Regions from separate parts of the Agarilytica rhodophyticola genome, predicted to be linked through region 2. Evidence: riboswitches for the same ligand, from Rfam matches in the RefSeq annotation. Region 2 holds a riboswitch; the other holds the start of a gene.
What was found. A riboswitch is a leader RNA that binds a small molecule or an ion and turns the genes downstream of it on or off. The one in region 2 is predicted to bind thiamine pyrophosphate.
Positions count from the first base shown of each region.

Region 1: another riboswitch for thiamine pyrophosphate. It lies ahead of thiC (phosphomethylpyrimidine synthase ThiC); the one in region 2 lies ahead of BVC89_RS01350 (TonB-dependent receptor).

Region 1 is NZ_CP020038.1:1,369,497-1,373,695, forward strand. Features, by position in the region: gene thiC (phosphomethylpyrimidine synthase ThiC) at 1-1,641, opposite strand, end outside; TPP riboswitch at 1,945-2,088, opposite strand; gene BVC89_RS05850 (SDR family oxidoreductase) at 2,371-3,120, opposite strand; gene BVC89_RS05855 (histidine phosphatase family protein) at 3,138-3,839, opposite strand; gene BVC89_RS05860 (phosphotransferase family protein) at 3,840-4,199, opposite strand, start outside.
Region 2 is NZ_CP020038.1:316,611-320,809, forward strand. Features, by position in the region: gene ald (alanine dehydrogenase) at 1-568, opposite strand, end outside; gene BVC89_RS01340 (Lrp/AsnC ligand binding domain-containing protein) at 685-1,191, shown strand; gene BVC89_RS01345 (hypothetical protein) at 1,354-1,734, shown strand; TPP riboswitch at 1,803-1,918, shown strand; gene BVC89_RS01350 (TonB-dependent receptor) at 2,025-4,199, shown strand, end outside.

The sequences.
Region 1 (4,199 bases), 1.1 Mb from region 2:
CCCCAAATTAAACTGATCGTGCCAGCGAAAATCAAAACGTGCTTTAGAAAGTAAGTCGTCGCGATAACGCGCTCCGGGATGGCCTTTTGCTACATCGGCTGCGTGGGCCGCGATTTTATACGTAATAATACCTTCTTTAACATCATTTTTATCAGGCAAACCTAAATGCTCCTTGGGAGTAACATAGCAGAGCATTGCACACCCGTACCACGCGATCATGGCGGCGCCAATGCCACTGGTAATATGATCATAGCCTGGTGCAATGTCAGTAGTTAATGGCCCAAGTGTATAAAAGGGGGCTTCGTGACAGTGTTTAAGTTGCATGTCCATATTTTCCTGGATTAGATGCATTGGCACATGTCCTGGACCTTCAATCATCACTTGAACATCATGTTCCCATGCTATTTTTGTCAGTTTGCCTAAGGTAATTAATTCTGCAAATTGTGCTTCATCATTTGCATCTGCCGCTGAGCCTGGGCGCAGACCATCGCCTAGAGAAAAACTTACATCATAGGCTTTCATGATTTCACAAATTTCTTCAAAGTGGGTATAGAGAAAGTTTTCCTGGTGGTGGGCGATACACCACTTAGCCATAATCGAGCCGCCACGGGAAACAATTCCCGTAACCCTGTTAACCGTCAAGGGAATAAAAGCTAAACGGACGCCAGCGTGAATAGTAAAATAATCGACACCTTGTTCGGCTTGTTCAATCAGAGTATCGCGAAAAATCTCCCAAGTTAAATCCTCGGCCACACCGTTAACTTTTTCTAGTGCCTGATAAATGGGTACGGTGCCGATAGGTACGGGCGAGTTGCGAATAATATAATCTCTCGTGGAGTGAATATGCTTGCCAGTAGATAAATCCATTACCGTATCGCCGCCCCAGCGAACTGCCCAAACTAATTTTTCTACTTCCTGCTCAATATCAGAATCTAATGCTGAATTACCTATATTAGCATTCACTTTTACTAAGAAATTGCGGCCAATAATCATTGGCTCAAGTTCAGTATGGTTAATATTTGCGGGTATAATCGCTCGTCCTTCTGCTACTTCTTTGCGCACAAATTCTGCTGTTATAGGTGCAAGCTTAGCTCCCATTGGATTTCCTTGCAGGCGCTTTTGTCTTTCTTCGGTGTTAAATTCGTTATTTATTGCTTCGCGTAATTGGTTTTCTCTAATCGCAATGTAGTGCATTTCTGCCGTGATAATACCTTGGCGAGCATAGTGCATTTGAGAAACATTTTTTCCTGTTTTAGCGCGACAAGGTTGGCGTTGTAATTCAGGAGAATTAAATGGAAAAGCCTTGCTTGCGTCTTCAAAACCATTGTCAATCGCTTTAATTTCTCGCCCTTGATAATGCTCAGCATCTCCTCGTTGCTGTATCCATTGGGAGCGGATATCTTTTAGACCGCGATGAATATCGATGGCTTCGTTTTCATCTGTATAGGGGCCTGAAGTATCATATACGGCAGTGGTAGTGCCATCGGTTAAGGCAATTTCTCTCATCGGAACTTTAATTTCCACACCGTCAATTGATGCCTGAGAATATATTTTTTTACTCGCAGGTAATGGTGTGGTTGAGATACTGCTTTTAACTGTATCTGTATCAGATTCGCTTTTGAGAAATTCAGGAGTATTCATATCTTTCGCCGTTAAATAAATTAATAATACGGCGATAGGGAAGTGTATTATCACAAAGCAAAGCGAGTTTTTATAAGTTGGCCTTTGATCAGTTCTTTAGCTAATCAATCTTTAAGCCGTTTATAGTGTGAAAGCAGAGTCAGAACTTAAGTAAATTTACTTTTCTAAAGCCTTTCTCAATTTACACTCATTATTTTTTTACGTAATAAGTGTAATAAACTGCTGCCACTCTTTTTATCTATTATAAATTCATATGTAGATTTATAGCTCTATGATCATATATGAATTTAAGATGCTTTATTTGCAATAAATGAAACTCGTCCCTACGCCGATACTAATCGGATCAGGTTATGCGGGTTTGTAAAAATACATCTCAACTAAACAGTGAGTCTAAGCGAGTGATTCAAATAAGGTACATCTCAGCACATGGCACCCCGCGAGTGGATGAGATTATAGATCTTCTTTTTTGCATTTGTAAATAGCTATTGCCTGAGTCAGCAACTTTAAGTTTGTTTATGCAGTCAGCTTTTACCTAAGAATTTAATCTATGCAACCGGTAGGAATAGAGATTTGGACAGGGCTGTTGGCATGCCCTAATCTAATTTTTACGTGACAAGAGTTTTGGTGAAGAATTCATTGCGAGATTAAGACGGCAATGCTAAAAATTAGAAGAATTAACGAGAAAATATAACAATGATGCTAAGGGCCGTTAGGCCCTTGCTAAACATTTTAAGCCAAGACTTTGAGCCAAGAAAGAGGCGCTATACTAAGCACATAACGTATTGGTAGCCATGGCCAAGCGGGGACATAGCTATTTGCACCTTCTTTTTCGATAGCTTTTACTATGGCTTTGCAGCCTGTTTCTGTGTCCACCATAAATGGGACTTTTTTGACTTTTTCGTTAAGCTCACTGCGAATAAAACCAGGGTGAACAGTGGATACTTTTATAGGTGTTGCTAATACATCGATTCGCATACCCTCACTCATAGATGTCAATGCTGCCTTGGTGGCGGCATAAACATTAAGTGCCCTGCGTGCACCTCGAATTGCGCTGACAGAAGATATAGTAACCAAGTGACCTGCGTTTTGTTCGCGAAAAATTTCCATTGCAGCTTCACATTGAGCCAATGCAGATACAAAGTTTGTCACAGCTGTCTGTTTGTTGGCATAAAAATACCCTGTCCCTATGGAAGCGCCTTTGCCCATGCCTGCATTGACAATTATTCGATCCAGTGTTTTAAAATCTTCTTTAAATGCTTTAAATACTTCGAATACTTGGTCTGAGTTATCAACATCTAAGGAGCGTATTTCCACTTTTATGTTGGGGTTGATATCGAGTAATTCCTTTTTTAATTCCTCTAATCTTTCGAAACGCCGAGCACATAATGCGAGGTTGCGCCCCATTTTGGCGAATTCTATCGCCATACCCTTACCTAGACCTGAGCTTGCGCCTGTAATTAAGATGTTTTGTCTACTCATAATGGTCGTCTTTATTATTATTTATAACTTATTAATGATTGGTGCTGGCCTTCAAAATGTGTATGTTCATTTAGTGAGGCAACAAATAGCCGACTGCCTGTTGTTACTAATTTTGTTACACCGCAGTTTAATAATGTCCAGTTTAGTTTCATAAAATGTTCAGGCGCCACGCCAAGCAGGTATTGGCTGATAACGGAAATAGCTCCTCCGGAAGTGAATACTGCTATTTTCTCGGCATTGGGATTTTTTTCTATAGTCTTTGCAAGCGCCTGCTTAATACGTTTTTGATAGACGGGCCAAGCTTCAGAGTATTCCCCATCGTACTCTCCGCTCATCCAGCGACTAATGGCATCATTGAATAGTTTTTCAAATGCATGCTTGGTATCTGCCTGCTGGCTAACATAAGCTTGAATGCCGCTTACAGTAGCGAACTCGGGGTTTAATTGTGCGAGAATATTTTGATGATCGTATTCATTCCATCCTGAATTGCAATCCCATTCACCATCAGGCGTGTCTTGACCCATTGCCTCTAAACATTCGGCTGCTGTTTGTCTATGGCGAAACATACTGCCCAAGCATACCCGGTCGAAATGCCCCAAACGTTGTTGTAAGGATTCACCAAGGCGCCTTGACTGCTGCTTGCCAAGAGGTGAAAGCTGATCATAATTTTGTTGGCCAAAAGACGCTTGGCCATGACGAATTAAATAGATACTGGTCATCTAGGCTACTCGTTTAATTGCTTTACGACAGCGCCACAAAAGATAATGGACAAAAAACCACATATTTTTGAACGCGGGATTACGGGTCTGCTTATGATGGTAGCGGTAATAAATTTGTTGAGCAATTCCAGCCAAGCGAAATAACCCATAAACCTCGTAAAAAGTAAAATTATCAACATTAAACCCAGTTTTTTCCAAATAATACTGGATCACTTCTTGTCGGGTTAACATACCTTTGAGGTGTGTTGGTTGGCGACGTGTCGATTGTGCTAGAAAATCGTCGTCAGCTTCCACCCAGTAGGCTAGGCTATTACCAAGATCCATCAAAGGGTCACCTAAAGTTGCTAACTCCCAGTCTAA
Region 2 (4,199 bases):
GGCCCATTGCCATTCGGGCTGCGTGAAGTCCAACGACGCCGCCACCAATAACAACAACTTTAGCGGACTCAACACCTGGCACACCACCTAACAGCACACCGCGGCCACCTTGGGCTTTTTCTAGCGTATGAGCCGCTGCTTGTATTGACATACGTCCGGCTACTTCACTCATTGGCGCTAGTAGTGGTAAGCCGCCATTAGCGTCAGTTACTGTCTCATAAGCGATACAGGTTGCACCTGAGGCGAGTAGTAATTTGGCTTGTTCTGGGTCTGGGGCCAAGTGTAAGTATGTGAAAAGCGTCTGTTCAGCTCGTAGCATTTTGCATTCATTTGGCTGTGGCTCTTTCACCTTTACAATCATCTGAGCGCGTTCAAATACTTCTTCTGCGCTGCCTACAATTTCTGCTCCTGCTGCAACGTAGTCATTGTCAATAAAACCGATGGCGTCTCCGGCCATAGTCTGAATAATGACATCATGACCAGCTTCAGTTAGTTCTTGTACACCGGCAGGCGTCAAACCGACACGGTATTCATGGTTTTTAATCTCTTTAGGTACACCGATTAACATGGCCTAAGCCTCCCAATATTGTATGTTTTACGAACGCAAAAATTATAATTGTTGCCAAAAAGAATTATTTCTCTAATATTGTAATTATTCAGAAAAATTAACTAATAAAACTACAAATGACAGAAAAAATACCTACTAATGAGAGTCTTGATGGTGTAAACCTCAGTAAGATTGACCGTAATATCTTACGCGAACTACAACGGGAGGGGCGTATCACCTATTCGGAACTAGCTCGCCGTGTCGGTTTAACCACTACTCCTTGCATGGAGCGTGTTAAGAAATTAGAGCGCCAAGGGGTGATCAAGGGCTTCACTGCTATACTTGACCCGGCGGCACTAAGAGCGGCGTTAGTGGTATTTGTGCAAATCCGCCTATCGAGAACGTCGCAAGATATATTTGCCGAGTTTAAGCGCGCTGCAGCGGCACTAGATGAAGTGCAAGAATGTTATTTGGTATCCGGTAATTTCGACTATCTGATAAAAGCCCGTGTTGCTGATATGAGAGCATACCGAGACTTTCTTGGTGATACTTTGCTCACCTTGCCTGGAGTGCAAGAATCCACCAGTTATGTGGTAATGGAGGAAGTTAAAGAAACTATGCATATTCATGTCCCACGTAAGTAAATGCCAAGCAAAAAAGTTAAATTTATAAAATACTTCTTATTGGCTATCTTCTTTTCTTTGCTACTGCTGATATGTGTTGCAGGATATTTCCTATATCAGCTTAAAGACATAGCTCAGGATTTAAAGCGTACTTTTATTCCAAGTGGTGTTTCCAGGGTGAATATGTCACAGCTCAAAGTTGGTGACGTACAGTATTTTTCCAAGGGATGTTCGGTATTTACAATCAAACAGGTAGCGGGCAAAGAGTCTTTAGTAAACATATTTTCTGTGCCAAAGCAGTTTATGGGTACATGCAAAAATCTTGAAGATGGTTTTAGCTATGACGGAGAATATATTGTGTTAAAGGTTTGCCAAATGGCTTTTGGTGCAGGAGGTTGTGGTGGTGGTCGTTACCGTTACCGTATTAGCAATGGTAACAATAGTAACAGTGGCGATCACTGGGAAGAGTACATCGGCGTAACCTGGCGTAATGGTGAAGAATATGAAGCTTGGCGTCGTGTGGGCTCAACATCTTCGCGGGCTGATTCTATAAAGAAACGTTGAAACTCAAAAAACCTCGTACAGCTATGCTGGTTTTTGATTGCTAGGTTAATAACAAAAAGTTAAAATCAGCTACTCCTGAGGGGTGGCGTCTTTACATAGTGTATTCGCCTGAGATGAATAAGCATTCAAACCCTTTGAACCTGATCCGGTTAATTCTGGCGTAGGGATAGGATTTAAGATCAGCCATCCTTTTTTAATAACGGCGCACGAGTGGCCGTTAACGCGGTGCTTCTTTAGCTTATCAAACTGCTGCTCTCCGGGTCTTTTTGTTGACAAACCGAGGGCCATCCTTGAAATTTTATCGAACATTACCTGCAATTACTTTATTTACCGCCGGATCTGCCTTGGCAGCTTATCAGGAAAAACCCCTAGAAGAAGTGGTGGTGAATGCCGAGTTTCATGAAAAGACTGTGTTAGATACTGCTACAAGCGTCAGTATTATTGGACAGGCTCAATTGCGTGCTCGTGAAGCGAGTCATTTGGAAGATGTATTAAATATTATCCCTAATGTTAATTTTTCCTCTGGTGCTTCCCGTGGTCGTTTCTTTCAAATTCGAGGTATCGGGGAACGTAGTCAGTTTGTCGACCCTATTAACCCTTCGGTAGGATTGATCATTGACGGTATTGATTTTACCGGGGTTGGTGGCGCCGCTACAACTCTAGATATAAAACAAGTTGAAGTGTTGCGTGGTCCTCAAGGCACTTTGTACGGTGCTAACGCTTTAGCTGGATTAATTAACATAGTCTCGCAAGATCCTTCTGAGTCTGGAGGCAGCCTTCGTTTAGCACTCGGAGAGTTTAATACTCGCCAATATGAGCAAGTGATTAGTGGCCCTGTCAGCGATGATATTTCCATGCGTATCGCGCTATCAAAAAATCAAAGTGATGGTTATACCTCTAATGTTCATTTAAATCGTGACAATACTGAGAATATTGACGAGACAACAATCCGCACTAAGCTACATTGGCAGGCTAATGATGATACGTTGATTAAGTTCACAAGTTATATTGTTGATGCCGACAACGGTTATGATGCTTTTAGTTATGAAAGTAATCGTCAAACGATCACAGATCAACCCGGCCACGACCGTGTTAATACTCGGGCATTGGCTTTGGGGCTTGATTATGCAGGCTTTGACAGTTTTAAGTGGGAAACCAACCTAAGTGCTGCGGATTCCGACTTAGAATACGGTTTTGACGAGGACTGGAGTTTTCGAACCGTTTGCGCAATAGATTCCTCCTGTGCTTTCTTTCAGTATTCTACCTTTGACAATTATCAGCGGGATAATAAAAATATTTCTCTCGATTCACGTTTAGTATCAAACTCTGATGAAGGTGAGCTATCTTGGGTATCCGGTATTTATTATCGTGCGCAAGATGTGGATTTGCTGAGGACCTACACCAATAACGATCCTAATGGTGATAGCTTTTACGGCCCTATTGTTAATCCCGAAATTACGCTATTTGGAAGTAATTTCGAAACCAAAAATATAGCGGCCTATGGACAATTGGGTGTGCCCTTAGGCGATACTCTATCGTTGATTGTTGGACTTCGTGCCGAGACACGTAAAGCCGATTATTCTGATAGCAATAATAATGTTATCGAAAATAATGAAGATTTTGCTGGCGGTAAACTTGCACTTGAATATCGCGGTATAGAAGATCATTTATTTTACGGTCTTGTTTCTCGTGGCTATAAAGCTGGTGGTAATAATATTCCAGGTCCCCTAGATGCTAGCGGAAACGATTTAATCCCTATTATTTTTGATACCGAGTTTATGTGGAATTTCGAACTTGGCCATAAAGCTACTTGGCTAAGTGGTAAGCTCGATTCTCAAATAAGTTTGTTTTATCAAGATAGAGACGATATCCAAGTACGGCAATCTTTAGTCACCAGCCGAGATTCTGGTGAAGTTAACGGTGATTGTCCTTGCTCTTTTACTGATTTTATTGGTAATGCAGCTGCAGGTGTTAACTATGGTTTGGAATTAGAAGTAAACTACTATATTAATGAGCGTACTCGTAGTTGGGTCAACCTTGGTTTATTGGAAACTGAGTTTCGTGATTTTTTAAATTTTAGTCACGCCAATGCCAACGCTGATACAGGGACTCCAGTGGATTTAGAAGGACGAGAGCAGCCCCACGCACCTAGTTATCAAGCTGCTGTGGGAGTGGAATTTGATGTGTTGCCCTATTTGTCATGGCGTATTGATGCAGAAGCTAAAGATAGCTTTTTCTTGTCAGCAAGGCATGAAGAGCAAACAGAATCTTATGTTCTGTGGAATACTCGGCTAACTTATCAGCGAGATTCTTGGCAATTGGCACTTTGGGGGCGCAATTTAACTGATGAAGATACCATTATTCGAGGTTTTGGTAGTTTTGGTAATAATCCGCAAAACTTTTATCAAACAGAACCCTATTATCAACTTGGTGCTCCTCGCGTTATTGGTATTAGCGCCACACTT